One region of the Tatumella sp. UCD-D_suzukii genome, then DNA from elsewhere that is predicted to be linked to it. Evidence: predicted binding sites of a transcription regulator. Region 1 holds the regulator's gene; the other holds the start of a gene.
What was found. The regulator LexA, encoded in region 1, represses DNA repair genes until DNA is damaged. The targets are predictions, from matches to a motif close to TNCTGTATGTACATACAGNA.
Positions count from the first base shown of each region.

Region 2: the regulator LexA is predicted to act here: its motif matches at 6,011-6,030, upstream of dinB (DNA polymerase IV).

Region 1 is NZ_JFJX01000001.1:26,230-42,317, forward strand. Features, by position in the region: gene CG67_RS00130 (sodium:proton antiporter) at 1-1,082, opposite strand, end outside; gene pgi (glucose-6-phosphate isomerase) at 1,282-2,928, shown strand; gene CG67_RS00140 (YadA family autotransporter adhesin) at 3,287-5,350, opposite strand; gene psiE (phosphate-starvation-inducible protein PsiE) at 5,916-6,341, shown strand; gene ubiC (chorismate lyase) at 6,499-7,026, shown strand; gene ubiA (4-hydroxybenzoate octaprenyltransferase) at 7,035-7,919, shown strand; gene plsB (glycerol-3-phosphate 1-O-acyltransferase PlsB) at 7,985-10,423, opposite strand; gene CG67_RS00165 (diacylglycerol kinase) at 10,533-10,910, shown strand; gene lexA (transcriptional repressor LexA) at 11,007-11,621, shown strand; gene dinF (MATE family efflux transporter DinF) at 11,793-13,115, shown strand; gene zur (zinc uptake transcriptional repressor Zur) at 13,139-13,657, opposite strand; gene CG67_RS00185 (hypothetical protein) at 13,704-13,940, shown strand; gene dusA (tRNA dihydrouridine(20/20a) synthase DusA) at 13,927-14,961, shown strand; gene pspG (envelope stress response protein PspG) at 15,161-15,433, shown strand; gene CG67_RS00200 (quinone oxidoreductase) at 15,629-16,088, opposite strand, start outside.
Region 2 is NZ_JFJX01000038.1:21,866-37,953, forward strand. Features, by position in the region: gene gpt (xanthine phosphoribosyltransferase) at 1-216, opposite strand, end outside; gene pepD (beta-Ala-His dipeptidase) at 470-1,927, shown strand; gene CG67_RS07355 (sugar ABC transporter ATP-binding protein) at 2,250-3,755, shown strand; gene CG67_RS07360 (ABC transporter permease) at 3,752-4,756, shown strand; gene dinB (DNA polymerase IV) at 4,924-5,979, opposite strand; gene dpaA (peptidoglycan meso-diaminopimelic acid protein amidase) at 6,247-6,987, shown strand; gene CG67_RS07375 (class II glutamine amidotransferase) at 6,961-7,725, opposite strand; gene lpcA (D-sedoheptulose 7-phosphate isomerase) at 7,861-8,439, opposite strand; gene mtnK (S-methyl-5-thioribose kinase) at 8,770-9,969, opposite strand; gene mtnA (S-methyl-5-thioribose-1-phosphate isomerase) at 10,085-11,113, shown strand; gene CG67_RS07395 (acireductone dioxygenase) at 11,130-11,672, opposite strand; gene mtnC (acireductone synthase) at 11,674-12,357, opposite strand; gene CG67_RS07405 (pyridoxal phosphate-dependent aminotransferase) at 12,560-13,720, shown strand; gene CG67_RS07410 (amidohydrolase) at 13,708-14,478, shown strand; gene uraH (hydroxyisourate hydrolase) at 14,527-14,862, opposite strand; gene uraD (2-oxo-4-hydroxy-4-carboxy-5-ureidoimidazoline decarboxylase) at 14,859-15,353, opposite strand; gene hpxK (allantoate amidohydrolase) at 15,353-16,088, opposite strand, start outside.

The DNA.
Region 1 (16,088 bases):
GGATAGCCATTTTTGGCCAGGGTCAGCGCAAATAACGAACTGACGGCTGCGGCGACAATACCGCGGGGGGCAATCCAGCACAGCAATAACCGGTCGCGCCAGCTCAGAGAAGAACCGGTCGTTGAGGCGGTAATACAGAGTGGTCGTGCAACAAACTGTACTATCAGCAGCACACCGACTAACGGCCAGCCCATGCCGGTTAAGGCATGGATATCCAGACGAGCCGCCAGGATGATAAATAACCCGGAAATCAGCAGGGCAGAAAGCTGTTCTTTAAACTCAATAATGTCCGTCAGGTCGACATCACGCATATTGGCCAGCCAGATCCCCATCACGGTGACCGTGAGCAGGCCGGATTCATCCGCCAGGGCATTCGATAAACCAAAGGCACCCAGCATCATAGCCAGTACGGCAAAGTTCTGCAGGTAGCCAGGCAGCCAGACTTTACGCAGTGCCAGACCGACGATCCACCCGGCAACAATGCCGGCGATTAACCCGACACCTGCCGTTTTTCCGAGTGTCATGAACAGGTGTGAATAGGATCCAGCCTGCTGATGCAGCACAATAAATTCAAACACCAGCAGGGTAAAAATCGCCCCGACCGGGTCGATAATAATCCCCTCCCAGCGCAACACCTGATTGATGGTATTCTTCGGCCGCACCACCCGCATTAACGGGGCGATAACGGTCGGACCGGTCACGACCGTAACGGCCCCGACCAGTGCAGACAATTCGGCCGAAAAGTGCAACAGCAGATGGCAGGCGATACTGATGACCAGAAAGGTAATCAGCATACCGACGGTCACCAGGTTGCGTACCACGCCGCCCAGCCCGCGAATTTCACTGAACCTCAGGGTTAGCGCACCTTCGAACAAAATGATGGCCACTGATAGTGATACTAAGGGAAATAACAAATTACCGAACAGTAAATCCGGTTGTAGTATATGAGTCGCAGGCCCGAGCAGGACCCCGAAAATCAGTAACGGCAGAATGGCGGGAAGTCGCAGTAACCATGCCAGCCATTGGGCTGCCAGTGAACTGAGACCTATAATAACCAATAATAGCGGGGGCGATAACGCCATAAACGTTTTCCTTTCAACAGCAAGAGTCGTCATACTGGGGGTAATCATCCGTCGTGCTGGCTGGTAAATGCAAGCGACGTCGGGGTTTCTGTTTAATCATAGCTTCACTTTGTGGCAATGTATGGCCAGGGTCAGCCTGGCACAAGTGAAGCGTTGTCAAAGCCAGATTCTGAATTCATTAATCAATAAGAGTGTTGTTATGAAAAATATCAATCCGACACAAACTGATGCATGGAAGGCGTTACAACAGCATTTCTCTGACATGAAAGCGGTGAGTATTGCTGATTTGTTTGCCCGTGACCCGCAACGTTTCTCAAAATTTTCCGCCACGTTCGATGATCAGCTGCTGGTGGACTATTCAAAAAACCGTATCACCGGCGAAACGCTGGACAAATTACTGGCGCTGGCAAAAGAAACTGACCTGGATGGCGCGATTGCCGCCATGTTTGCGGCCGAAAAAATTAACCGCACCGAAGATCGCGCCGTTCTGCACATCGCATTGCGTAATCGCAGTAATACGCCAATCCTGCTGGATGGCAAAGATGTGATGCCGGAAGTCAACGCGGTATTGGCAAAAATGAAAAGCTTCTCTGAACGCATTATCAGCGGAGAGTGGAAAGGTTACACCGGTAAGGCGATCACGGATGTGGTGAACATTGGTATCGGCGGGTCCGACCTGGGGCCACTGATGGTCACAGAGGCACTGCGTCCTTACAAAAACCATCTCAACATGCATTTTGTCTCCAATGTCGATGGTACGCACATTGCGGAGACCCTGAAAACGCTGAACCCTGAGACAACGTTATTCCTGGTGGCGTCAAAAACCTTTACCACTCAGGAAACCATGACCAACGCGCACAGTGCCCGTGACTGGTTCCTGGCCAGTGCCGGGGATGAAAAGCATGTCGCCAGCCACTTTGCAGCGCTGTCGACTAACGCCAAGTCGGTCGGTGAATTCGGTATCGATACCGCTAACATGTTTGAGTTCTGGGACTGGGTCGGCGGTCGTTATTCACTGTGGTCGGCGATTGGTCTGTCGATTGTCCTGTCTGTCGGCTATGACAACTTTGAAAAACTGCTGGCAGGTGCCCATGCGATGGATAAGCACTTTGCAGAAACCCCGGCAGAAAAGAATATCCCTGTGCTGCTGGCACTGATCGGTATCTGGTATAACAATTTCTTTGGTACCGAAACCGAAGCGATTCTGCCTTATGATCAGTATATGCACCGTTTTGCGGCCTACTTCCAGCAGGGGAATATGGAATCTAACGGTAAGTACGTTGACCGTGAAGGTCATGCGGTAGATTACCAGACAGGACCGATTATCTGGGGTGAACCAGGCACCAACGGCCAGCATGCGTTTTATCAGCTGATCCATCAGGGGACAAAGACTATCCCTTGTGACTTTATCGCCCCGGCGGTGAGCCATAATGCGTTAAGCGATCACCACCCGAAATTACTGTCTAACTTCTTTGCGCAGACGGAAGCTCTGGCCTTCGGGAAATCCCGTGATGAGGTAGAAAAAGAGTTCGCCGATGCCGGTAAAGCGCCTCAGGACGTGGCCCATATCGTGCCGTTTAAAGTATTTGAAGGTAACCGCCCGACGAACTCCCTGCTGCTGCGTGAAATTACCCCGTATTCACTGGGAGCGCTGATTGCGCTGTATGAACATAAGATCTTCACTCAGGGCGCTATCCTGAACATTTTCAGTTTTGATCAGTGGGGTGTGGAACTTGGTAAGCAACTGGCGAACCGTATTCTGCCTGAACTGAGCGGAAACGAAGATGTCACCAGTCATGACAGTTCGACCAATGGCCTGATTAATCGTTATAAAAACTGGCGTTAAGTGACGCAGATGCGAAACAGGAAGCGGCCGCAGGGCCGCTTTTTTTGTTCCTGCGGCCGTGCCGCGGATTCATTATTGTGATATTAATTACTCTATCGCAGTAATGATTCTCGCTGACCGAAAATTTTTATGGCTATGTAATGATGAGTGACTTTGTCGTGTGACGGGGCAAGCGGCGGGACGGAATCTCTCAGGATTTCGCTCATACAGCCAATCATCAGCAGGTAAGATTGACGTATCATCGTTGTAAAAGAACCGTCCGATATGGACGGTTCTTTATATCTGCCGATCAATTCCTGCCAGGTAAGGCAGGTGTTCTGATATATCCTGTCAGACTATCTCTTACAAGGACGGTGACTTACCACCCCCCTGCAAAGCCAACACCAAGCGCGCTGTTATGAGATGAGTCCAGGGACATATTCACTCTGACCGCAGTTCTTTCTGAGGTTCTCACCTGAACACCCCCGGCAATAGCCTGTCCGTTACTGTAAGTACCTGCACCAACACCATACGATACGTGATAGTTATTCAGATAAGGAATAGACGCAATTGCGGTTACTCCGGCAATACCAGCATTTAATCGATTATTAGTCTTATTAATTTCGTTATTTAACCTTTTAAAATTCTCATTATTTTGTGAATTTACTGAAGAAATCTGGCTGTTCGTATAAGTATTAGCCGAATTCAGTGTTTTATCAGCTGTATTATCCGTGTACTCATTAGCGGATTTCAGAGTGCTTTTGGCTGAGTTATCCGTGTACGTATTAGCCGAGTTCAGGGTACTTTTCGCTGAGTTATCCGTGTACGTATTGGCCGATTTCAGCGTATTTTTGGCTGAGTTATCTGTGTACGTATTGGCCGAGCTCAGGGTACTTTTCGCCGAGCTGTCTGTGTACGTATTGGCGGACTTCAGGGTATTTTTCGCTGAGTTATCCGTGTACGTATTAGCCGAGTTCAGGGTACTTTTGGCTGAGTTATCCGTGTACGTATTAGCCGAGTTCAGGGTACTTTTCGCTGAATTATCTGTGTACGTATTGGCAGAGTCCAGCGTATTTTTGGCTGAATTATCTGTGTACGTATTGGCAGAGTTCAGGGTACTTTTGGCTGAGTTATCTGTGTACGTATTGGCAGAGTCCAGCGTATTTTTGGCTGAATTATCTGTGTACGTATTGGCAGAGTTCAGCGTGTTTTTGGCTGAACTGTCTGTGTACGTATTGGCAGAGTTCAGCGTGTTTTTGGCTGAACTGTCTGTGTACGTATTGGCAGAGTCCAGCGTATTTTTGGCTGAACTGTCTGTGTACGTATTGGCAGAGTTCAGCGTGTTTTTGGCTGAACTGTCTGTGTACGTATTGGCAGAGTCCAGCGTATTTTTGGCTGAACTGTCTGTGTACGTATTGGCAGAGTTCAGCGTGTTTTTGGCTGAGCTGTCTGTGTACGTATTGGCAGAGCTCAGGGTACTTTTCGCTGAGTTATCCGTGTACGTATTGGCAGAACTCAGGGTACTTTTCGCTGAGTTATCTGTGTACGTATTAGCAGAGTCCAGCGTATTTTTGGCTGAATTATCTGTGTACGTATTGGCCGCGCTCAGCGTTTTTTCTGCGGAGCTATCCGTGTAGGTATTGGCCGCGCTTAACGTTTTTTCTGCGGAGCTATCAGTATAGGAATTCGCTGCGCTTAACGTGCTGGCAGCCTTTTCATTTAACTGAGTGACATTCACAGCATCAGTATCTGCAGTCCCCGCAGCGACATTGGTAACCTGACGTTCACTCCCCGAGCTACCCACAGATACCGTATTAGCACGATCAGCCACTGAATTTGAACCTAATGCGACCGATTGAGCTGCACTGGCGGTACTCCCGGAACCAATAGCAGTGGAGCTTGTCGTGCTGGCCGTCGAGTTGGAACCAATCGCAGTCGCCTGGGATCCTGTTGCATTGGCTCTGAAACCGTTTGCAACCGCATTATTTGCGGTAGCAGACGATGCAGCACCGGTGGCTGTGCTATTTGTCCCGCTAGCGATACTGCTGGCACCTGTAGCGGTACTTCCCTGCGATGTCGCTTTACTCGCATATCCGGTCGCAAGGCTATTGTCGCCGGATGCATTGCTCTTATTACCCATAGCTACGCTGTTAAGGCCACTTGCAGTACTTGCCTGTCCTGTCGCTGTACTTGACTGTCCAGTGGCTGAGCTTGCCTGACCGGTTGCAGTACTGCTTGAACCACTGGCTGTACTCGATTGCCCTGTGGCGGTGCTGGAGTATCCGGTCGCGTTACTATTTTGTCCGGTTGCAGTGCTGTTAGTGCCATTGGCTACGCTGGAATCTCCGGTAGCCGTATTGCCTGTGCTATCTGCATAGGCAACATTCATAGAGAAAGATAAAAGGCTAAGAACAAGCAGTGATAACTTATTTTTCTTATACATAAGATAATCCGGTTATGACCAAACGAAGGTCGTAGTGAAATAAAATAGATGAGCGGCATCACATGGGAAGCTAAGAAATAACCCGGTATGCCCTCATCATCATTGAGTGTGAAATTTTAGTTTTTAGATTTTTATTGATTATTGGTGCTAATTTTTTCAGGAGGAATGTAACAAAATAAAAACAATTTAACAATTGGCTTGGCCTATTAAATTCCTGTCATTGATAGGTGTTTGTTGTTTTTGGTGATTTTTTTTGCATAATTATATTTAATGTATGTGCGAGGGCGTCCACGAAATTTCTTGTTTTACGAATAGTTAATTAAGCACCTTCACTGCGTTACAGGCATGCTCATGCTCCTGGCTTAGGATAATCTCTGATTTCACAGATAAGATTCTTTAACTGATATGATATTGAAAAGAGCATCACAATCCGACAGGGTCAGAGAGGAGAGTTTGGTGATAGAAGATATAAATAATACAATGAAATGAAATAGTATAAGCTGCCTGGTATCACTATCAGTTGTCGCATTATGCACTCTCCGGAGTACGGTATTCAGAGGACAGAATGGAAAGCACAAATAAGGTCGTTAAATCCACCGTGGCTAGCCTGATTGCTGCAGTATTGCAGTGGGTATTAAATATTGGTCTGATTATTCTGGCCGTTATTCTGGCGATTTTCTTAGGCAAAGAAACATTGCACCTGGCCAATGTGCTGTTTCATACGGGAGAAGAGTCATCCTCGTATCTGCTGATTGAAGGCATCGTGATTTACTTCCTGTACTTCGAGTTTATTGCGCTGATCGTGAAATATTTCCAGTCAGGCTTCCATTTTCCGCTGCGCTATTTTATTTATATCGGCATCACCGCCATCATTCGTTTAATCATTGTTGACCATAAAGATCCGCTGGATACGTTATTCTACTCCGGTTCGATCCTGATTCTGGTCGCTACCTTATGGCTGGCCAATACGAAACGGCTGAAGCGGGAATAAGCCGGTTCGTCCTGTCGCCCCGGCAGGCCGGACTTCCGGGGCTTTACACAGAACACCCTGCTTCATTCGCATGAGTCTGGTATAGTTCAGCCCTGACATGCGCTGTGTTTATTTCCGGCAGCGCAGAGGGTTATTAACCGGTTTTCTGAGAGTAACAATGTCTGCACAGGAATTGCGCAAGCTGTATCAGTTGCAGTGGCTACCGCTGTCTTCTCCGAAACTCACTCCTGAGTTATCTGACTGGCTGTCAGAAGAAACGTCGATGACAGTCCGTCTGGAACGTTATTGTCGCGAACTGACGGTGAAAGTGGTCAGAGAAGGTTTTGTCGGCAGGCAGGCGTTACTCGGACATGAATCCGGGTATTCCGGTTTTGATAACGAGACCCGATTCTGGTTACGCGAAGTGATTCTGTACGGAGATGGTCATCCCTGGCTGGCCGGGCGAACTATTTTACCGGAAGATACCCTGAGCGGGCCGGAAAAATCCCTGATGAGTCTTGGTGAGTCCCCGCTGGGACGTTACCTGTTTTCCTCTCCCTTACTGAGCCGGGATTTTATTGTCCCGGGGTACAGCGGCTCTCTCCGGGGACGGTATTCATTGTTACGGCTCTCAGGCAAACCTCTGATACTCACAGAAATGTTTTTACCACATTCACCACCGTATACACCCCGGGCGAAAGGATAACAAACCCCGTGCAGGACACCATAAAACTCACCAAATTCCAGGCCTATCAGCGCCTGATGCGTATCGATAAACCCATAGGAACACTGTTGCTGCTCTGGCCGACGCTCTGGGCTTTGTGGCTCTCGGGAAGGACATTGCCTCCTTTTAAGGTTCTGGTCGTCTTTGTGCTGGGCGTGATTGTGATGCGTGCCGCAGGTTGCGTGATCAATGATTATGCTGACCGGAAAGTCGATGGCCATGTAGAGCGTACGCGTCAGCGCCCGTTACCTGCCGGGCTTATCAGCGAACGTGAAGCGAAAGGTCTGTTTGTGGCACTGGTACTGGTGGCATTTCTGTTGGTGCTTACCATGAGTGGTATGACCATCCTGCTTTCGGTGGGCGGCATCCTGCTGGCCAGTGCTTATCCTTTTATGAAACGCTACACCCATCTGCCGCAGGTGGTGCTGGGGGCGGCTTTTGGCTGGGCCATCCCGATGGCATGGATGGCAGTGAGTGGGGACTTACCTCTTTCCTGCTGGCTGGTATTCCTGGCGAATGTTTGCTGGACAGTGGCCTACGATACCTTCTATGCCATGGTGGATCGCGATGATGACCTTAAAATCGGGGTGAAGTCGACCGCGATCCTGTTCGGGAAATATGATTGCCTGATTATTGGCGGGCTGCAGGTGGCGACTCTGGCGCTGCTGGCCGTGACGGGTCGGTTATTGCACCTGAATGGCTGCTATTATCTGTCGTTACTGGTCGCCGCTGGCTTCTTTATCTATCAGCAACGTCTGGCTATCGGTCGGGAGCGTCAGGCCTGTTTCCGCGCCTTCCTGAATAACAATTATGTCGGACTGGTGATTTTTGTCGGTGTGGTACTCAGCACACTGCCTTTTATTAATCTGATGTAAGCGTCATCGTCTGGCGGTAAAAAAAAGGGCGTTCCTCAGGAACGCCCTTTTTTAGTGGACAGGGATCAGGCTGAAGGTTCCGCCTCAGACTCAATAGCATTCTCAATCGTCTGGCGAACATCGCGGGTCGTCAGATCCAGCAATATCTGACGCATTCCCCGGGTTTTCTCCGGTTCCGCATCATCTTTATCACGGATATAGCCTTCATCACGCAGAGTGAGTACTAACCCCGTGAATACTGCCTTGTCGAAGAACTCCGGCGCATTTATCCCGTGAAGTACGGATAAACGTTGTGCCAGAGTACGGCTTTCTTTCTCAAGCGTTCCGCGGTTAATCGTCGGTTTGGCATTGAGGATCGCAAAGGTGATCGCGTAGCGTTGCAGCGTCTCCCGTACCCCTGCGGCCAGTAAGCCGAGCACCCGATGGCGTGCCGGCTGAACAGAATAGTGTTCACCGTCCTGAGTGATCAGTGACTGGTTCACCAGCTCTCCGCACAGGCGGTCCAGCACTTCCGGTAACTGCTCTTTATCCCAGCGAAGGAATAATTCACTCCTGAGCATCGGATAAATCAGGGAGACCTGACGCAATAACTCTTCTTTATGCAGCGTGCCGTGTTGCTGAATAATGGCAGCAATCAGGGATGGCATCACCAGCAGGTGCAGAATGTTATTGCGGTAGTAGGTCATCAGCACCGCCTGCTCTTTCGGCAGAATAATAATGTCGCCAATATTATCCTGTTCGGTGGTGAACTTATTCATGCTCATCGCATGGTCAAGCAGGTCTTCAACGCTCATATCCGGCACAGTACTGCCTTCAGAGTACGGAACATTACGCAATAAACCGGTATAACACCTCAGTTGATCAAGCAATTGTTCGCGTGTCAGGGAACGCTGTGGTGACGCCAGTAATGCCGTCACACACAGGTTCATGGCATTGGCAGCACCGGCGTTATTGATACGGACCATAATCTGCTGTGCGACATCATTGACGACCGGGGTCATCCATGCCGGACGCTGTGATTCTATCGGGTCGATAGAATCACGCCATTCCGGGACATGGGTATTCAGGTAATTGACCAGCGGCAGTGGTTCGCCGAAGTTCACATAGCCCTGACCCAGGTTACGCAGCTTGCGTAGCCCGCGCAGCATCTGCAGCAGACTCTCTTTCTCTTTGGTCGCACCGCGCAGTTCTTTGGCGTAAGTGGCCACTTCCATCACATGCTCGTAACCAATATAGATAGGTACCAGTGTGATAGGACGATTCCCTCCGCGTAACATCGCCTGCAGTGTCATCGTCAGTGTGCCGGTTTTCGGGTCGAGCAGACGCCCGGTACGGGAACGGCCGCCTTCGACAAAATATTCTACCGAGTAGCCACGGCTGAACAGTTCACCCAGATATTCACGGAAAACGGTGGAATAGAGCTTATTGCCTTTAAACGTCCGTCGGATGAAGAACGCGCCCAGGTGACGGAAAATCGGACCGGCAGGCCAGAAGTTCAGGTTGATGCCGGCCGCGATATGCGGTGGTACCAGCCCCTGATGATAAAGGACATAAGAGAGCAGCAGATAATCCATATGACTGCGGTGGCAGGGCACATAGACCAGCTCGTGGCCGTCCTGAGCTAACTGACGGATACGTTCGCCACCACTGACATTGATCCCTTTATACAAGCGACTCCACAACCAGCCCATCACGCGGTCGGTGATACGGATAGCTTCGTAGGTGAAATCAGCCGCAATCTCTTCCATCATGGCTACTGCATTTTTCCGGGCCATCTCGATAGAGATTTTCTTACTGCGGGCCTCGTCTTCAACGGCTTTCGCAATCGCTTTGGATTGCAGCAGCTTGTTGAACAGATCCTGGCGGGCCGGTAGACGCGGACCGACAGCAGCCAGACGCTGGCGGGAAAAATGAATATGAGCTACCCGGGAAAGCTTCTGAGCAATCGACTGGTCGGTACCGTGTTCATCGGCCATCTGGCGTAAGGACATTTTCGGGGAGAAGCGGATAAAGCTATCCCGCCCCAGCCAGAGGATGGCACAGAATTTCTGTAATCCGTTGAGTTCACGCAGTAATGGTGTCTGCGTCCCCTGAGTTTCCTTGCCTGGCGCCCGGCCAAACATTACCGACACCGGCACCAGTTGAACATCCAGCGCCGGATTATTCCTGTGCAGATCCAGATAATCGTGGAAAATTTTCACGGTTTCCTGGTTCGGAGTGAAATAAGGCAATAACCGCGGGCCGTCATGAATAAAGACATGACGCGGTAGCAAACTGCCGTCGATTTCCAGAGGTTCTAAAGGGTCCGGCAGATCATGCTTCAGGCATTCGGTACGAAGTGCCAGCAGATCTGCTTTGGAATCATAGGGAAATACATAGATAATAGGGCGGGTAGGGTCCAGACCGAGTTCGGCCACAGGATCACCCGGGATCACCTTGCTCTTTACCAGCAAAGATAATGGAATACTTAGTAATTTATAATAAAGTTTACGCCAGCCTGACATAGATAAATCCGGAGCCTCTTTTGATAGCAAAGCGGCGCAATCATACCAGAAACTGCAAAGAAGATCTGTGACCAGGTGCAGTATTGAAAATTAACAGGAGAGCGGGCGAATGGCAGGAAGGACAACGGGATGGCGGCGTCTGGTGAAGGCGAGCGGCTATTCATGGCAGGGGTTGCGGGCTGCCTGGCAGCATGAGGCGGCCTTCCGGCAGGAAACCGTGGTGGCTATCGTGGCCATCGTCATTGCCGGCTGGCTGGATGTGGATACGGTTTCACGTATTCTGCTGATTGGCTCGGTGGTGCTGATTATGATCGTTGAAATTATCAACAGTGCGATAGAGGCCGTGGTCGATCGGCTGGGCCCGGAAATACACCCCTTATCCGGACGGGCGAAAGACCTGGGATCGGCCGCGGTATTACTGGCGATCCTGCTTGCGGTGTTTGTCTGGGGAAGTGTGCTCTGGCAATGGTGGTCACTGGCGGGATAATGACCGACAGTTGTTTGTTTTATGACGGTTTTTGGTTTTCATTTCCGAAAGACCTGTATATACTCACAGCGACTGTATAAACAACCAGGGGGCGGGATGAAAGCATTAACCAGCAGGCAGCAGCAGGTCTATGACCTGATTCGCGACCATATTCAACAGACGGGTATGCCGCCGACACGTGCGGAAATTGCTGCCCGCCTCGGTTTTCGCTCCCCGAATGCGGCAGAAGAACATCTGAAAGCCCTGGCACGTAAAGGTGTCATTGAGATTGTCTCCGGAGCCTCACGCGGTATCCGCCTGCTGATGGAAGAAGAAACGCCGGAAGGTCTGCCTCTGATTGGCCGGGTGGCTGCGGGCGAACCTCTGCTGGCCCAGCAACATATTGAAAGCCACTATCAGGTCGATCCCGGGCTGTTTAAGCCGGGGGCTGATTTTCTGCTACGTGTCAGCGGGATGTCGATGAAAGATATCGGTATCCTGGACGGAGACCTGCTGGCGGTTCATAAAACCCAGGATGTCCGTAACGGGCAGGTTGTGGTGGCCAGAATCGATGACGAAGTGACCGTGAAACGCTGGAAAAAACAGGGGAATACGGTACAGTTATTGCCTGAGAACAGCGAATTTTCTCCGATTGTGGTGGATGTCCGCGAACAGAACCTGACGGTGGAAGGGCTGGCCGTGGGTGTTATTCGTAACGGAGAATGGCTGTAACTGACGGGCGATTGTCCGTCAGCCGGTGACCGGCAGAGAGTCACTCCGGTCGCTAAGATTGACCCCGCACCCTAATACACTACGCTGAGTTGCTTCTGCGGCTATCAGCGTTCGTCCGCCGGTCACCTTTTCCCCGTCCGGCGGAGACACTGTGCTCTGTCAGGAAAATCCATGTCCTTTTTGAATACCACCGACAAAAAACTCTGGCGACTGGCATTACCGATGGTGTTATCCAATATTACGGTTCCGTTACTGGGACTGGTGGATACCGCGGTGATCGGGCATCTGGACAGTGCTATCTACCTGGGCGGTGTTGCCATCGGTACTACGGTCACCAGCTTCCTGTTTATGCTGCTGCTTTTCCTGCGTATGAGTACGACGGGGATGACGGCTCAGGCATGGGGATCCGGAAATTCAGCCGCCCTTGCCAGGGCACTGGCTCAGCCACTGATCATCAGTCTGGTGGCCGGGCTCATCTTTATTGTGGTGCGTGACCCGGTCAGCCAGCTGGCCAGCGGAGTGATCGGCGGTGATGCGGATACGCTGGAACAGGCTCGTGTGTTTATCCGTATGCGCTGGCTCAGTGCGCCAGCGACCTTTGCGAATCTGGTGCTCCTTGGCTGGCTGCTGGGCGTTCAGTATGCCAGGGCTCCGGTGATCCTGCTGGTGGCCGGTAACCTGGTCAATATTCTGCTGGAAGTATGGTTTGTTCTGCACCTGCATCTGGGTGTCCGGGGGGCAGCGGCGGCCACAGTGATCTCTGAATATGTCTCGCTGCTGGTCGGTGTTCTGCTGGTGTTGCAGGTATTTCGTCGGCGCAAGATATCGGTACGTTTACTGCTGGAGGGCTGGCGTGGCGATATTAAACGTTTGCTGGGCCTGAACCGCGATATTCTCCTGCGGACGTTACTGTTGCAGGTCTGCTTTGCTTCCCTGACTCTTATCGGTGCCCGGATGGGAGCACAGGTCGTTGCGGTGAATGCACTGCTGATGATGTTTCTTACGTTTACCGCCTATGCACTGGATGGATTTGCCTATGCGGTGGAGGCGGTGTCCGGAGAAGCCTACGGGGCGCGTGAAGCCGGAAAACTGCATGAAGTCTGGCGCGCCTCCTGCCGTCAGGCAGGCATTGTCGCACTGCTCTTTTCGCTGGTGTATGCGCTGGCCGGGCAGTACATCATTGCGATGATGACCTCACTGCCTTCCCTTCGCCATCTGGCGGATCACTACCTGATCTGGCAGGTTATTCTGCCTCTGGCAGGCGTCGGCGGGTATTTACTGGATGGTTTGTTTATCGGTGCCACGCGCGGACGGGAAATGCGTAACAGTATGGCGATTGCCGCGGCAGGGTATGGCCTGACATTGTGCAGCGTTCCCTGGCTGGGTAATCACGGCCTCTGGCTGGCGCTCTGTGTCTTTATGCTATTGCGGGGGATCACGCTTTGGCACTGCTGGCAGCAACATCAGCGCAGGGGAACCTGGTTTGATCACTGACCCTTCACTGAACTCACGGGGAGTTAGCGGCCTGCCCGTTTTTTAACTTCGCTGCTGTGATCATGCTGGCACTGCTCCTGATTATCACAGGCCGCGATCTCTGCACATTTCACACACAAGCCATGGGCTTCAATCACACTGTGGCGCAGAACAAAACCCGCCTGCTTTGCCTGGGTGACAATCAGATGTTCCACCCCTTCAGCATGACGTTCGCTCACCGAAGCACAGTTATCGCAGACCAGCATCACAGAGGTATGAGACGGGTGTTCAAAGTGCGGACACACCACATAGCTGTTATTGGATGCCACCCGGTGAATAAACCCCTGTTCCAGCAGAAAATCCAGCGCACGATAGACTGTCGGTGGCTTGGCCTGTGGCTCGCTGATCCGCAGTTTATCCAGCAGGTCATAGGCGCTGATCGCACCTTGTTCTTCGGCCATCAGACGTAACACTTCTGCGCGCTGGGGTGTCATACGTACCCCACGTTTCAGGCAGAGGCTCTGCGCCTCGGCAAGGATCTGAGCGGGAAGTTGCTGTTGCATGATGGCTTTCTCCAACGAATAATCTGCGGTAACGGGCTATCTTAGCATGGCTGGCGCGTTAATGCTGATCCTCTATGGCGGAGGGCGGCGGGCGACATTCGCTGCCTGCAGGTTGCCTTTACTTCGTGGCCCGGGGGGAAGCTTTGCGGTCACCCCCGAACTGCCGTTTTTCTATGCTATAGTAGCGCATGATTTTGTCCCTTTTTTCAGTCCTTCCTGCCACTCCCGGGTGATGACGGGGGCTGTTTTACCTGATGATATGAAGAAAAATGCACGAAAATAAAGAAACCTCTTACCCGCACCCGACCTCTCAACCGCAGGCCGCAACGCCTGAATATCCGGCCGGACGTTTTTCCGTCGCGCCGATGCTCGACTGGACCGATCGTCATTGCCGTTATTTCCACCGTAAACTGACCGGTCAAACGTTGCTGTATACTGAAATGGTGACAACAGGTGCGATCATTCATGGTAAAGGTGATTACCTGGCGTATAACGACGCGGAACATCCGGTGGCGTTACAGCTGGGAGGCAGTGATCCTGCGGCTCTGGCACAATGCGCCAGGCTGGCTGAACAACGGGGCTATGATGAAATCAACCTGAACGTGGGCTGTCCGTCTGACAGGGTGCAGAATGGTCGTTTCGGAGCCTGTCTGATGGGGGAAGCGGCATTAGTCGCAGACTGTATTAAGGCGATGCGTGATGTGGTTTCGGTGCCGGTCACCGTGAAAACCCGTATCGGTATTGATGAGCAGGACAGCTACGCGTTCCTGTGCGACTTTATCCGTACCGTGGCGGAGAAGGGCGGATGCGAGTCTTTCACTATCCATGCCCGTAAAGCCTGGTTGTCGGGCCTGAGTCCGAAAGAAAACCGTGAGGTTCCGCCGCTGGATTACCCGCGTGTTTATCAGTTAAAGCGTGATTTCCCGCACCTGACGATGGCGATTAACGGGGGAGTCAAAACCCTGGAAGAAGCCAAAGCTCACCTGCAACATGTGGACGGGGTGATGATGGGGCGTGAAGCCTACCAGAACCCGGGGATCCTCGCGCAGGTGGATAATGAGATTTTCGGCAGCACGTCGGCCAGCCCGGATCCGTTTGACGTCGTACGCTCAATGTACCCGTATATTGAAGCAGAACTGAGCCAGGGCACGTATCTTGGACACATTACCCGCCATATGCTGGGACTGTTTCAGGGGATCCCGGGGGCCCGTCAATGGCGCCGGCACCTGAGCGAAAATGCGCATAAAGCCGGAGCCGATGTCCGTGTGGTAGAGCAGGCCCTGTCACTGGTGGCCTCCCGCTAAGTCGTATGCCGGGGAGAGCCCCCGGCAATGCCATACCGCGAATTACGCCAATTCCTGGTTTTTTTCACCTCTTCCGGCAGCAACATTATTTTCAATATTTTGTTGTTATTCATGCGGTTAACAGGATGGCATGATCCTTGTATCTGTCATAGCAGACGCGTTAATCGCTAACGCATTATTCTGCGGTGAAAGAGGTCTCATGGAAGTCTTATTTGTTATCGGTTTTTTTGTGGTGTTGTTACTGACCGGCGTTTCAGTGATCGGAGTACTGGTCGCGTTATTTGCCGGTGCAGTGTTGCTGATGTTCTCCGGTTTCTTATTGCTGGCGATGAAGCTGCTGCCCTGGTTGCTGCTGGCGGTCGCGGTCGCCTGGATTTATCAGACAGTTATTGCGCCGAAATCATCACCTCCGGCCACGCGTCGCTTTGATAAGACCATGGCTAAAATTGACCGGATGAACCGGCGCGGCTAACCGGCGGTAAGGGGTGAGGCACAGTTTCTGACGTCAGAGTTCGGAAATGTGAATTACCCCGTATTTCCGGCAGACAAGTTCTGCGATGATAGCAGCGTATTTCGGCGAAAAGCTGACGCTCTGTCCCTACACCAGTGCGAAAAATAAAAAAACAGGGCTTTCTACGGGAAGCCCTTTTCTATGCACCAAACGACATCAGGGGATGAGCAGGCAGGAGCCTTGGGTGGCACGGCTTTCCAGTTGCTGATGGGCAAGAGCGGCGTCTTTCAGAGCAAACTTCTGGTGCTCCGGGACCTCCGTTTTAATGGCTCCGCTGGCCAGCAGAGTAAAGAGCTCGTGGCTTGCAGCATCCAGTTCCTCCGGCGTGGTAATGTAACCAAACAACGATGGACGGGTGACAAACAGGGAGCCTTTGCGGGTGAGGATCCCGAGGTCAACCCCGGTTACCGGGCCGGAGGCATTGCCGAAGCTGACCATCAGCCCGCGGCGTTGCAGACAATCCAGTGAGGCTTGCCAGGTGTCTTTACCGACCGAATCATAGACGACCGGCACTTTTTTACCGTCCGTCAGTTCGCTCAGGCGGGCGGCAATATCTTCCTCGCGGTAGTTAATCGTCGCCCAGGCCCCTGCCTGGCGTGCAGCGTCTGCTTTTTCT
Region 2 (16,088 bases), on a different contig from region 1:
TTTCATCTCGCGCTGATGATCATGGTCGTAACTGGAAATACAGACCGTATCGACATGACGGATCCCCAATTCACGAGCCAGCAGTGCTGCAGGAACCAGGCCACCACGGCTGACAGCAATGATGCCTGTCCACTGGTCTACCGGCAGTAAACGCCTGGCGAGGGTACGGGCATGGATCTGTAGCATATCCCAGGTGACAACGTATTTTTCGCTCATTTTTTAGGAACCCCGGCCATTAAAAAAGCCTAATTTAAGTGCAAGGTGAAAAAGTTTGCGCGGGATTATAAGGATATGATGAGCTAAAAACCAGCATCCGCTGCCTCCGGAGGCTTTTTTTCCTGCCCGGTACGTCCTCCGGCCTGTAAACAGTGGTATTCTGAATGTATGCCGAAAGCCTCTGTTTTCGCTTTTCTTAACCCTTTTCCTGCCGGTTTTTACTTTTTCCGGCGCCAGCACAGGAGACTGAATCATGTCAGAACTGTCTAAGCTCAGCCCGCAGCCTTTGTGGGATATTTTTGCAACCATCTGTTCCATCCCGCATCCCTCTTATCATGAAGAAGCTCTGGCACAACATATTCTGGCCTGGGCAAATGAGCGCGGTCTGTGGAATGAACGTGATGCCGTGGGCAATATTCTTATCCGTAAAGCGGCAACTCCGGGCATGGAAAACCGTACCCCGGTCGCACTGCAGGCTCACCTCGATATGGTGCCACAGAAAAATAATGATACCGTCCACGACTTCACCACCGACCCTATCCAGCCTTATATCGACGGTGAGTGGCTGAAAGCCCGGGGAACCACCCTGGGGGCCGATAATGGTATTGGTATGGCTTCGGCGCTGGCCGTTCTGGCCGACGACAGTGTCGAGCATGGTCCGCTGGAAGTGCTGCTGACCATGACCGAAGAAGCCGGCATGGAAGGTGCTTTCGGACTGCAGGCAAACTGGTTACAGGCCGATATTCTGATCAATACCGACTCTGAAGAAGAAGGTGAGATCTATATGGGCTGTGCCGGGGGTATTGATGCCGTCACGACACTGCCGGTACAGCGTGAACCCCTGGCGGAAGGCAGCGTTCAGGTCTCGCTGACTCTGAAAGGACTACGTGGCGGACATTCCGGTGCCAATATTCATATGGGCCTGGGTAACGCAAACAAATTATTAGCCCGTGTTCTGGTCACCCTGTCAAAAAGCGTTAATTACCAGCTACTCGGCTTTAACGGCGGTACTCTGCGTAATGCTATTCCGCGTGAAGCCGTCGCCACTGTCGCGTTCAGCCCGTCACAACAGGCAGAGTTTGAACAGGCCGTGAATGCTGCCCGTCAGTTACTGAAAAATGAAGCCGGTCCGAAGGATGAAAATGTTGTTCTGCTGACCGAAACGGCCGACAGCCAGCACGCAGCCCTGACCCGGAACAGCCGCGATACGTTTCTGCGATTACTAAATGCCACACCGAACGGCGTTGTTCGTTTTTCTGATGTCGTTCCCGGCGTCGTCGAAACCTCCCTGAACGTCGGTATCGTCAGCCTGAATGATTCTCATGCTGAAATCCTGAGCCTGATCCGTTCACTGATTGATAGCGGAAAAGAGTACGTTGTCGATACACTGACATCGCTGGGTGAGCTTGCCGGTGCCACGACTGAAGCTTCAGGCAGCTACCCGGGCTGGGAACCGGATAAAGATTCACCGATTATGGCCAGAACCCGTGAAATTTATCAGTCTCTGTTCGGTAAAATGCCCGATATCCAGGTGATCCACGCAGGTCTGGAATGCGGGTTATTTAAAAAACCGTACCCGCACTTAGATATGGTGTCTATCGGACCGACCATCACCGGGCCACACTCCCCGGATGAACAGGTACATATCGGCAGTGTTGATCTTTACTGGAAGTTACTGACCGGACTATTGAAAGAAGTTCCTGTCAAATAACGGTCCCGTTCCTCTCAGAAAACCAGAGCCCTGTGCTCTGGTTTTTTTCATCCCGGCCTTCATCCGCTTCCGACCTTCCGTAACGCACTAAGTATCACGACAGATCAGGACGTCAGCATTTATCGCTATATCTTGAGTTCAGTGCAACGTCTTAAACTGCTACGTTAGCCATCACCGGGGTTTTCGACTTATATAGACAGACTTCTGGATGGCTAAATGTCTTTTATGGTAGCTTATGCCCCCTGCCTGCCCGATGATAAGGGCAACAGAAGCCCGCCAGGGAAATTTCCGTAGCAATAACTAACCAGGTAGTGACATAACTATGGCTGAAGCTCATCGCCTCGAGATGCGCAATATCTCGATTAATTTTGCCGGGTTCGCCGCACTGGATAATGTCGATTTTTCTATTGAAGGCCATTCAGTGCATGCACTGACCGGCGCTAACGGAGCCGGAAAGTCGACCCTGATGGCAGTATTGTCAGGAGCCCATCACCATTACCAGGGCGAAATCCTGATGGACGGGCAGCCCCTGAACATCCGCAGTCCGCGTCAGGCAAAAAGTGCCGGGATCCATCTGGTACAGCAGGAAGTGGATAACGGATTAGTGCCTGCGCTCAGTGTTGCTGAAAACATCATGCTGGACAGTATGGCGGATGCCGGTCATCTCTATCGACGAAAAGAGGTCTATCGCAAGGCTGCGGCCTTACTGGAACAACTGAATGTCACCCTCGATCTGCGTCAGCCGGTTGAGCGATGCTCACTGGCAGAAAAACAGCAGATTTTACTGGCCAGGGCGCTTTCCCATGATTGTCGTTTCCTGATCCTGGATGAACCGACGGCACCGCTGGACCAGCATGAAAGCGAGCAGTTATTCCGGGTCGTACGTCATCTGCAGCAACAGGGGATCGGGATCGTGTTTATTTCTCACCGTATTCACGAACTGAAAAGTATCTGTGACCAGCTGACGGTTCTGCGGGATGGGAAATTAATCGGGACCTGCCCGATGAATGCCCTGAGCGGGGAGCAGATCGTCGAGAAGATGACAGGCCATACCCTGACCGACCTGTACCCTCCGCGCCGCCCTCCTCATACTGCAGAAGAATTACTCAGGGTTGAAGGCTTACATGACCACAAGCTGCTGCAGGATATCGACCTGACATTACATAAAGGGGAGATTCTGGGGATCGCGGGGCTGGCCGGGGCCGGTAAAACTGAGCTGTGTAAGGCGTTGTTCGGGGCCACTAAAAGCCGCCTGAAAACCGGTCGTCTGCACGGGAAACCCTGGAAACCCAAATCGCCTTATCATTCGGTCACGGCAGGGATCGCGCTGGTGCCCGAAGAACGCCGGAAAGAAGGTATTTTTATTGATGAAAATATTGCCATGAATCTTTCCGCTGCTGCCGATGATCGTTTTTCCCGCTATGGCTTCTTCAGCGTGAGGCAGTCGGTGAAATGGGCACAGGAGATCATTGGTAAATTATCCGTTCGCAGCCGCGGTCCTGAGCAGGTATTACGTCGTCTTTCCGGCGGTAATCAGCAGAAGGTCGCCATCGGAAAATGGCTGGCCAGCGGATCTGACCTTTTAATTTTCGATGAGCCGACCAAAGGTGTCGACGTAAAAGCGAAGTCGGATCTCTTCCTGCTGGTGGATGAACTTGCCAGGGAAGGTAAAGGTATTATTTATGCGTCCGGTGAGTTTGCCGAACTGGTCGGGCTGTGTGACCGTATTTGTGTTTTGTGGGATGGCAGGATTGTCGCCGAAATAGACGGCAAACAGGCCAGCGAAGAATTATTATTGCTTTATTCAACCGGAGGTACCCCTGCGTGAGCAGCAACCCTAACTCATTAACTTCATCCCCGGCATGGCATCACCGGTTATTCGATTTCCTGTATAAGTGGGGCATGCTGCTGACCGTCGTACTGCTTCTGGCAGGCTTCGGGCTGACCGCCGATGGCTTTCTGGAACCCGATAATCTGCTGAACATTCTGCGCTCTATCGCTATTGTAACGGTGATCGCGATGGCGGTAGCAATCTCGCTGACCGTCGGTGGCTTTGACCTTTCCGTGGGATCCACCGCTTCACTGGCAAATACGCTGGTGATCTCGATGTTTGTCTGGCATGGCTATGGCACGGCGACGGCAATCATTATCACCCTGGCGCTTTGTCTGCTGGTCGGACTGTTCAATAGTTTCCTGATTGTTGTGCTGCGAATTCCGGATATGCTGGCCACACTGGCGACCCTGTTTGTTGTCCAGGGGGTCGCAATGACTTACAGCTTTGGGGGGTCGATTACCCAGAATATGGTGATGCCGAGCGGTGATATGGCTGAAGGGATCATTCCGGCGAATTTTAACTGGCTGGGCGAGATCCCGGGGATCGTGATCATTATGCTGGTGGTGACGATCCTGACACAGATTGGCCTCTCTCTGACCAAACACGGTCGCAGAATGTATGCGCTCGGCGGAAACCCTGAAGCGGCCCGCTTATCCGGGATCCGTACGACCCGCTATCGGGTCATCGCCTATCTGCTGGCCTCTTTACTGGCAGGGTTAGGCGGGATCCTGCTGGCCTCAAGAATTGGATCGTCACAGGTCAATGCCGGCAGTGGTTATCTGATGGATGCGGTGGCAGCCGCCTGGATTGGCCTGTCACTGGCAGGTTCCGGTAAGCCGAATGCACTGGGGACTCTGATTGGCGCCATTATCCTGGGCGTATTACAGAATGGTCTGGTGATGCTGTCCGTGCCTTACTACGCCATGGATATCATTAAGGGGCTGGTACTTGCGCTGGCCCTGGCGTTGACCTACTTCCGGGGACGACAAGCCTGATCCCCGCCGGGAAGCGCCTCAGTCTTCCCGGTCTGTCACCGGACGTGCCGCCCTGTGGCCGTCCGGCATATCCTTGCCCCTGACGGTATTCTCCGCCCGCAAGCACAACCTGCCCTGTTGACGCCTGATACAGAAAGGGCTCCGGCGATGGCCTATAGCAGGGTCAGTCACAACGTTAGCTGTAATTGCCGCCCGGTGTCCGGTTCCGGTAAGGTCACATGTAATCCCACCAGCCTCACCCCTCTGCCTGCCCGGCGTTGCTGCCAGGTTTCATAGGCGATCGTCAGCAGGTCTTCTTTATTCAGAACAGACCAGACATGCTCACGGGTGGTTTGCTGAAAGTCGGAAAACCGGAGCTTCACACCCTGACGCAGTATCCGCAGATCCGGTCGGACATTCCTCAGACGTCTTTCCAGTTCGGGATAGAGTCTCTCCAGCACCTCCAGGCATTGCTCCCACTGATCAATGTCCTGTGCCAGCGTGGTTTCAACACCGACCGATTTACGTAGCCGGTCAACCACGATTTCGCGTTCATCAATACCGTGGCTTCGTTCCCATAACGCCCTGCCAAACTTGCCGAACCGTTTCAGAAGCAGGGCCAGGTCGGTCTGCCGGACATCCGCACAGGTCTTCAGCCCCATATCAGCAAGCTTTCTGGCAGAAACCTGGCCAACGCCAGGAATTTTCTCCAGAGCCAGGCTATAAACGAAGTTATCCATACCGGCCGGCGTGATCACATACTGACCGTCCGGCTTATTCAGATCAGAGGCGATTTTCGCCAGAAATTTCACCGGAGCAATACCGGCAGAAGCGGTCAGTTTCAATTCCTGACGGATGGCCTGACGAATATCCTCCGCAATCAGCGTGGCTGACCCGCGAAAGTGCGTGCAATGGGTGACATCCAGATAGGCTTCATCCAGAGAGAGCGGCTCAATCAGTGAGGTATAGCGCGAAAATATCTGCCGGAGATGGGCCGACACATCTTTATAGACATCAAAACGCCCGGGCACTAAGGTCAGGGAGGGACAAAGTTTCAGTGCGGTCGCGGTCGGCATGGCACTGCGCACACCATATTGCCGGGCAAGGTAGTTTGCCGTACTGATAACTCCCCGTCGCTCACGACTGCCACCGATGGCCAGGGGGATGTCGCGTAACGACGGGTTATCCCGCATTTCGACCGCAGCATAAAAACAGTCCATATCGACATGAATGATTTTACGCATGGGTGACGGCTCCGCAGAAAAGAAACATCAATACTGTATAAATAATCAGTGTAAAGATCAATCACGGTGAAGTACCGTTACGGACGCCCCCCTCCTTTTGTATGGAGGGTCACTATCACAGAGCGTAACTGATAAATATCTTCACCGTTCTCTTGCTAAAAAGACAGACAGTGCTAATGTTGCGCTGAGTCTTCGCCGCACCGTGGATATCTGCACGATAAACGAAGTTACGTTCTTTTCCACCCTCATTTTCAAGGTATTTGCAGCATGCGTAAAATCGCACTCTTACTTGCGATGTTTTTACTCCCGGCATATTGTCTGGCCGCGTCTCAGAACTCCGTCAGCCTGTTGCCCCCCGTGAGTAAACCGCTCACTCAGCAGCTTTTGGGGACGCCGGTATTTATTCAGATCTTTAAGGAAGAACGGACACTCGATTTATACGGTAAAGTCGGTAACGAATACCGTTTACTGAACAGTTTCAAAATCTGTAAGTTTTCCGGCGGGCTGGGTCCGAAACGCGTGGAGGGTGATTTTAAAAGTCCGGAAGGGTTTTACTCAGTAAAGCTGGATCAGCTGAATCCCGACAGCCATTTTTACCGGGCCATCAACATCGGCTTTCCGAACCAGTATGATCGCGACAATGGTTACAGCGGTAAATATCTGATGATCCATGGTAACTGTGTGTCGATTGGCTGTTATGCCATGACCAACGCCTATATGGAGCAGATTTATGACTTTGTGAATGCCGCCCTGCGCAATGGGCAGTCCGAAGTTGAAGTGGATATTTTTCCGTTCCGTATGACAGCACAAAATATGCAGCGGCATCAGGATTCAGCGTATTACAGTTTCTGGCAACAGCTGAAACCGGGCTACGACTACTTCCTGCAACATCAACAGCCGCCTTCAGTGACGGTAGAAAACGGCCGGTATGTGGTTCGAAAAAATCCGTTCAGCGGCAACAGTGAGACTGACTCAAAGACCTTACTGACGCTCACCAAGACAAAATAATACCCACTCTCCTGGCACAATTTTGTGCCAGGTTTCATTGCCGGTTAATGGCTGTGTCGCCACCACACTGACGATGTCCTGAGGTGTCGTGTGCTGCTGAAAATCAATTTCAACATCCTGATCCAGTAAGGTGGCTTTACCAAAGGGCGCACGCCGGGTGATCCAGTGAAGATGAGTGGAACAATATGCCATCAGATAACGGCCGTCTGACAGCAGCATATTAAAGACCCCTTTCTCTTTCAGCTCCGCCGCCAGTGTCGCAATATAACGGAACATCGCCGGCCAGTCTTCCGGAGGCTCCGGATAACGCGTGGCCAGTTTATGCAGGATCCAGCAAAAAGCTTTTTCACTGTCGGTTTCCCCGACCGGCCGGAAGGACCCCGTATCCAGGTCCTCATAGTCACTGAGTTGCCCGTTATGAGCATAAGTCCAGTGACGCCCCCAGAGCTCACGGGTGAAAGGATGAGTATTTTCCAGCGAGACATTTCCGCGATTTGCCTGACGAATATGCGCCACTACGGAATGTGATTTGATAGGATATTCCTGCACCAGTCTGGCTATCGGCGAGTGAATACTGGGAAGCGGGTCTTTAAAAGTGCGGCACCCTTTACCTTCATAAAAAGTAATGCCCCAGCCATCTTTGTGCGGCCCGGTGCCTCCCCCGCGCTGCACGAGCCCGGAAAAACTGAAACAGATATCCGTAGGTATGTTGGCGCTCATCCCGAGCAATTCACACATCAGTTATCACCTCTCACAATCCCATGGTCCGGCGTTTTTAGCCGTAATAACCCAAAGAAATAACACGCAGTCAGCGGTCTGGCAAGTCACCATAGCCCGCCTGCCTGCGTATTTTTCGGGAAAGGTGTGCGCTGATTATTTTTCCATCTCTTTTTCGATCAGCAAAATCAAAATATGAATAATTTTAATGTGTATTTCCTGGATCCGATCAGCAAAACCAAAATGCGGGACACGAATTTCCACATCGGCACTGCCGGCCATTTTGCCGCCATCTTTTCCGGTCAGGGTGATCACTTTCATCCCCCGGCTGCGGGCAGCTTCAATCGCTTTAATAATATTGGCGGAGTTTCCGGAGGTGGAAATACCTAACAGCACATCCCCCTGGCGACCGACGGCTTCGGTATACCGAGAAAAAACATAATCATAGCCGAAGTCATTACTGACGCAGGAAATATGACTGACATCCGAAATCGCAATCGCCGGATACCCCGGACGGTTCTCACGGTAGCGTCCGGTCAGTTCTTCAGCGAAATGCATTGCATCACAGTGAGAACCACCATTGCCGCAAGAGAGTACCTTTCCGCCAGCTTTGAAACTGTCAGCCAGCAGCGTCGCCGCCTGCTGAATGGCATGAATATTGTTTTCATCTTTCAGGAAGGCATTAAGCGTTTCTGCGGCTTCATTCAGTTCTGAACGAATAATATCCTGGTACATAGGGGATGTCCTTACATCGGAAAATTAACGCCGCCAGTGTAGCCCAATCGTCGGGCAGCGCAAGCCTCTGTCACAGGATCCTGCACACTGTGTTATACGGATCCCGTCTTAACCATGAGATATTCCCCGTTCCCCCCTGTTTCAGGGTTTGTCGGGTCTTAGTCTGTCCGGTATGCGTTCGTGGCAGTGAGCCATAGCGGAAGCCCACGTGGCGGCGTTATCACGATGGAATGACGGGCAGGTAAACGAAGGCTGTTGCTTCAGACGTATCTGCGTCTGTGCCAGTGTTCTGTTACGGGGTCATGCCACGAGTGTGGCATGACCTGCTGATCAGGCTACCTGACGGATTCGGGCGACGAGTGATTCGGCATCACTGATATGGCCTGCTGCCAGAATCAGAGTACGTCCCAGCGTGATGGCATGGCGCAGACAGTCGGTGCGCATCATATCGTCTTCAATGTGACTGATATCGGCAACATGAGACATGCCGACCGTACGGCGGATCAATTCAGTCCCGCAGAACCCGATAGCATCACACCAGACTTTCTGCAGAAACTTCTGTGCATACCCCGGCACCGCCAGCGCAACATCGCGGGTGGACTGCTGGCTGCGTGTCAGGAATTCATCACTGAAGGTCTGCCACAACGTAATGATCTCAGCCAGACGCTGGTCCCTGGCTTCCGCCGCTTCTCTCGGGGCCAGCAGGCCGGGGACGCCGCAGTAGTTCAGCAGTAAATTCCCCATCGCGGTGCCGAGGTCAAAGCCCATCGGACCGTAATAACCGAATTCCGCATCGATGGCTTTCAGTCCGCTGTCGGTCACAAAAACCGAGCCGGTGTGAATATCTCCGTGCAGCAGGGCTTCAGCATGGGTCAGAAAACGGTGTTTCAGTTCCGCAACGGCAATGCGCAATTCAGCATCTTCCCGCAGTGAGGCCACTAACGGTTCGAGAGCCTGCGGATAATCATTACGCGGATGCTCAATGTAAGGATCGTTAAAGAACAAATCCTCGGTAATTTCGCACATTTCCGTATTGATAAAGCGTGCGACCTGCGCCTTTTTTTCATGAGGATGCAGGGCGAAATCAGAGGTAGAAAACAGGACACTGGCCAGGTAATGCCCCAGTTGCCGGGCCGCCTGCGGATAGGATTTACCCGCCACCAGCTCCCCTCGCCAGATGTGATATTCAGAGAGGTCTTCCATCACCATCACCGCCAGGCTGGCATCAAGATGGGTCACACGGACCGTATGCTCAGGACTGTATTTATAATGCTCAATCAGCGTTTCTGCTTCCAGCCGGGCACGGTCAAGGGTCAGCGGCCAGGACTCACCGACACAACGCACATAAGGAAGGGCCTGTTTGACAATGACACGACTTTTACCTTGCTGATCCAGAATTTTAAACACCAGATTCAGGTTACCGTCCCCCACTTCCAGCGCTTCTGTCAGTTGTTCCGGATTTTCCAGCCCGGAAAACTGCCTGGCGTATTCCACAGCATCTGTGGCGGTGAAGGTTCGGTATTGTGACATTGCCTTTTCCTCTCTTATTATTCTCTGCGCCTGAGCCTTTCAGACGTCTACACTTCTATTCTGCCCCGCATATTGGCATACTATTCCTCAGTGAAGCAACCCGGAAATAATATTGATGCAAACTCTGCAAACGACCAGCCTGAAAATGATTGATAACCAGCTCTGGATCCTTGACCAGCAGGCCCTTCCGCAACAAAAAAACTGGCTCAGTGCCGGCAGTACCGACGCGCTTGTCAGCCATATCCATGCCTTACGTGTCAGGGGAGCGCCACTGATTGGCCTTTCGGCTTCACTCCTGCTGGCCCTGCAGGCTGAGCAGGGAATGTCACGTGCCGACCTTCAGGACTCATTACTCACGCTACGGGCAGCCCGTCCGACGGCCGTGAATCTGATGAATAATCTGGACAGAATGCAGGAAGCGCTGGCGGCAGAAGACTATGTCACCGCACTGGTCCGTGAGGCATTGCGTCTGGTCGATGAAGACAGGCAGCTTTGTGACAATATCGCGCAGGCCGGCACGCCGCTGATCACCGCGGGCAGCCGTATTCTGACGCACTGTAATACCGGAGGCCTGGCTACGGCCGGCGTCGGTACCGCACTGGGCGTAATTACCCGTGGCTGGCAACAGGGGAAAGTGGCCCATGTCTGGGTAGGTGAAACCCGTCCTCTGCTGCAGGGCGGACGCCTGACGGCCTGGGAACTGTCGGAATCCGGTATTCCCTGCCAGCTGATCACCGATAGCATGGCTGCGGCACTGATGGCCGACGGACAGGTCGATGCTATCTGGGTCGGTGCTGACCGGATTGCGGCAAACGGCGATGTGGCCAATAAAATCGGCACTTACAGCCTGGCGGTACTGGCCCGCTATCATGGGATCCCGTTTTACGTGGCTGCCCCGCACACCACTCTGGATCGTCACTGTCCGTCAGGAAAAGATATTCCTATAGAGCAAAGAGCGGCCGCGGAAGTGACCGGTGTTGCCGGCAGTTTCGGGGCCGTACAATGGGCACCGGAGAATATCCGGGTCCATAATCCGGCCTTTGATGTCACCCCTGCGGCGCTGATCAGTGGCTGGGTACTGGATACCGGGCTTATCACGCCGGAGCAGGTGGCCGAAGGCATTTTCCGGCCACAGACGGCCTGACCCCGGTCAATCCCGGTCAGGCCAGCCGGGGGTAACTTTCGGCAATCGGATCGCCGGTAAAGCGGGCGATCCAGCCTTCCGGATTATCAAAAATGCGGATAGCCGTGAAGTTGGGTTCCGATCCCATATCGAACCAGTGAGGCGTGCCTGCAGGGACCGAGATCAGATCATTTTTCTCACACAGGATCTGATACACGTGCCCGTCCAGATGCAGGCAAAACAACCCTGCCCCTTCGACAAAAAAGCGCACCTCGTCCTCACCGTGGGTGTGCTCAGAGAGAAATTTTTCGCGTAATGCCTGTTTCTCCGGATGGCTGGCACGCATGCTGATCACATCCCAGCTCTGATAACCTTTTTCTGCCACCAGTTTATCAATCGCATGCTGATAGGCCTCAAGTACCGTCTCCGGCGTCGGGTCGGCCCCTAAATCACGGTCGGCCGCCCAGCGCTCAAAACGGACATCCTGTTGCGCCAGTTTTTCACGGATCTGCGCGGCATCTTCACTCTGCCAGATCGGCTGGCTGGCGTCTTTATCGCTAAAAATCGTTAATGCACTCATTTCAGAAGGTCTCCGGTGTAATCTGTTCAAAACTGCTCACCGCCGGATGTACGCTTTCCGGGTCAGCCTCTCCGCGGATCAGCTGAACGGTTTTCCAGCCCGCCGCGCGTGCGGCATCCAGTTCCTGATGAATATCCGATAAAAACAGTAAGTCTTCGCCCGGCAGCCCCAGCTTACCGGCGATATTCCGGTAGGATTGCTCTTCCCGCTTGGCACCGACATGGGTATCAAAATAGTCGCTGAAGACCCCGGTAATATCCCCGGCATCGCTGTAACCGAACAGCAGTTTCTGTGCGGCCACGGAACCCGAGGAATAGACACATAGGGTCAGCCCCTGAGCCTGCCATTGTTTCAGGGCCGGTAAAACGTCCGGATAGAGGTGCCCGGTAAAATTCCCGTTAACGTAGCCGTCCTGCCAGATCATGCCCTGCAGGGCTTTCAGGGCAGTGGACTTACGGTCTTCATCCATAAACCGGTATAACGCTTCGATCAGCTGATCCGTACCGGCCTCCGGCTGAGCCAGTTCCTGGCGTAAACTCTCCAGCGCCTGAGACACTTCCGGTGCCTGTGCATTTTTACGGATATAGCTTTCCAGATGCTGACGTGCATAAGGAAACAGCACCTGGTGTACAAAGCGGATATCACTGGTCGTGCCTTCAATATCCGTCACAATTGCTCGAATCATTCTACCTCCGCAGCACAGCTGCCTGATATTTGCAGTAAAAACATGATTATTTCAGGATCTGCCGGCTGTTTGTCTGTTTAGCCATCTAAGTGTCTTGATTGCCAAATATTACCATCCTGTTTATAGTGGCATCAATAAAGGCTTTGGTCACACACACGATTTATCTCTTAATACAGATAGCCGTCGATAAGGCAGAGTAATAATGACGCAGCATACTTTCACTCCCGACAGTAAACTTCCGGCCCTGGGCACCACTATTTTCAGTCAGATGAGTGCGCTGGCACAAGAATATCAGGCAATTAACCTGTCACAGGGCTTCCCTGACTTTGATGGCCCGGAATACCTGCAACAGCAACTGGCCTGGCATGTCAGTCAGGGGGCCAACCAGTATGCACCGATGACCGGTGTTCAGCCACTTCGCGAAGCCATCGCTGAAAAAACACAGCGTTGCTATGGTTATACGCCGGATGTGAACACCGATATTACCGTCACTGCGGGTGCCACCGAAGCACTGTTTGCGGCCATTACGGCGCTGGTCAGGCCGGGTGATGAAGTGATCTGCTTTGACCCGAGTTATGACAGTTATGCGCCTGCCGTGGCACTTTCCGGCGGTGTACTGAAACGTATTGCCCTGCAGCCCCCGGCCTTTCGCCCTGACTGGCAGGCCTTTTCTGAATTACTGTCGGATAAAACACGCCTGGTTATCCTCAATACACCACATAATCCGACGGCAACCGTCTGGCAGGCTGCCGATTTTGATGCACTCTGGCAGGCTATCGGCCAGCAGGAAACCTATGTCCTGAGCGATGAAGTCTACGAACACATCTGTTTTGCTGAAGGGGGACACTTCAGTATTCTGCAGCATCCGCAATTGCGGGAACGCGGGATTGCCGTTTCCTCCTTCGGGAAAACGTATCATATGACCGGCTGGAAAGTGGGTTACTGTGTGGCACCGGCGGCGATCTCCGCCGAAATCCGTAAGGTTCACCAGTACCTGACCTTTGCCGTCAATACCCCGGCACAGCTGGCGCTGGCGGATATGCTGCGTAAAGAACCGGAGCATTATCTCGATCTGCCGGCATTCTACCGCCAGCGTCGTGACTTCCTGATCAATGCCTTACAGGAGAGCCGCTTCCGGGTCCTGCCTTGTGAAGGTACCTACTTCCTGTTACTGGATTACAGCGCGATTTCAGATCTGGATGATGTCAGCTTCTGTCAGTGGCTGACCAAAGAAGTGGGTGTGGCGGCGATCCCGCTGTCAGTGTTTTGTGACGGTGAATTTCCGCATAAGCTGATCCGTCTCTGTTTTGCCAAACAGGAGCCGACTCTGCAGGCTGCCGCGGAGCGCTTATGCCGGATTTAAAGATTAGCTTACTTCAGCAGCCTCTGGTCTGGATGGACGGGGAGGCCAATTTACGTCATTTCGGGCAGGTACTGGAGACCGTCCCCGACAGTGATCTGATCCTGTTACCGGAGATGTTTACCACCGGTTTTGCCATGGAGGCTGCCCGGTCTTCGCTACCGGAATCCATCGTCATTGAATGGCTGTCGGCGCAGGCGAAAAAGTATGACGCGCTGGCCGGTGGCAGTGTGGCACTGCAAACGGATCAGGGCGCGGTTAACCGTTTTCTGCTGGTCACTCCTGCAGGTGAAGTACACCGTTACGATAAACGCCATCTGTTCAGAATGGGTGAGGAACATCACCATTACGAGGCGGGCCGTGAACGGGTCATTATCGAGTGGCGGGGATGGCGAATTCTTCCGCAGATCTGCTATGACCTGCGCTTCCCGGTGTTTTCGCGGAACCGGAATGATTACGACCTGGCTCTATATATCGCCAGCTGGCCGGCGGCACGCAGCGCACACTGGCAGGCACTCCTGCTGGCCAGGGCGATTGAAAACCAGACGTATATCGCGGGATGTAACCGCGTCGGCCAGGACGCTAACGCATTGAGCTACAGTGGTGATAGCCGCATTATCAGCCCGACTGGCGAGTTGCTGGCGACCGCTGCCGCGGATGCGGCGGAAGTTATCTCAGCCACACTCTTTCTGGAAGAACTTCAGGCTTACCGTCAGCGCTTCCCGGCCTGGCGTGATGCGGACAGCTTTACCCTGGAATAACCGCCGTGATAGCGGGCGGTGTGACTGCCCGCCATCACAACCAGGGGGTTAACTTCCCCGATAGGTCGACCATGACCAGGGGGTGATCAGAAACGGCAGATGGTAGTGACTGCCGGCTTCCGGGATCACAAAATCAATCTGTGCCGTCAGATACAGCGACTGCCGCCCGGCTATCGCAAAATAATCCCCGATTTCGGCGGTCAGCCGGTAATGCCCCGGAGTCACCGGTTCCGGTGTCAGGTTTTTCAGACGCCCGTCATCGTCCGTCTTACCCTGCGCCAGTTCAGCCCAGCCTTCTGTCGATTGCTGCTCAAGCGTAATGCGGACGTCACGGGCAGGTTTACCCAGCGCCGTATCCAGAATATGTGTGGTGATGGTACTCATGACAATACCTCCTGTAATCGCAATAACGTAATTTCACGTAATTGCGCCAGGGTTTCCCCCAGCTCTTCACTGTCATCATTATGCAGACGCCGGCGGAGTTGCTCCAGAATATCCTGCGGCGTCCGTCCTTTGGCACGGATCAGAAAAATACGGCCAAAACGTGCTTCATACGCCTGGTTTCCCTCGGCCATCGCCTGCCTGACCTGGCTATCTGCCGTCAGTACCGCTGCCTGCTCACTGCGGGAGGCCTGCTGATGTGCCTGCTGACCTGTGGCTCTTTCGCCAATCCGTGGGTGAGCGCTGAACGCCTGAGCTAATTCGGTCTGCTGCCACTGCCGGGATAATCCGTCGGCATAGTCCAGCGCCTGTTGTACCGACAGGAAAGGACGGGCAGCCACCAGTTGCTGTTGCCAGGAGGGGATCGCCACACAGCTTTCAATGGCCGCCCTCGCCTCTGAGGGCGACAACTGATTAAACTGCTCAATATTCATCAGACGTTCTCCGCATTACGTGAGTTCCCGCTAATGGCCGAATCCGCCACCTTAATAATAGCCTGTAAATACGCCTGTATGGCCAGCGATACATCCTCCGTGGTCACCGACTCCTCCGGATGATGACTAATCCCCCCGGCACAGCGGACGAACAACATCGCCACAGGCCAGCACTCTGCAATAGCAATGGCGTCGTGTCCGGCTCCGCTGGGCAGCAGGAGCGACTGCCCCTGAATCTCAGTGACCGCTTCACTGAAAGCATCACGCAGTGCCGGATCGCAGGTCGTTGCCTGAATGCCATAATACTCTTCTGCGCGGAATGACAGTCCCCGCCGCGCCGCAATCTGCTCACCTTCCTGCAACAGCGTGGCCAGCAGTTCTGCCAGCGGGCCATCTTCCGGCCCGCGGATATCCAGAGAAAGCCTGACGTCGCCCGGGATCACATTCACCGCTCCCGGTTCACAGGTCAGGGTCCCGACCGTTGCGACTAATAACGGATCGGCCTCACACGTCACCCGTTCAATAAAGACCATCCACTCCGCCGCCGCGGCCAGAGCATCCTTCCGGTGAGTCATCGGGACGGTGCCGGCATGGCCCGCCATCCCGGTAAAGGAACAGTTCAGGCGACGTGCGCCGTTGATCGCCGTCACCACCCCCAGTGCCAGTCCGGCCTCTTCCAGACAGGGTCCCTGCTCGATATGTAACTCAAGATAGGCGATAAAGGCGTCCCGGCGT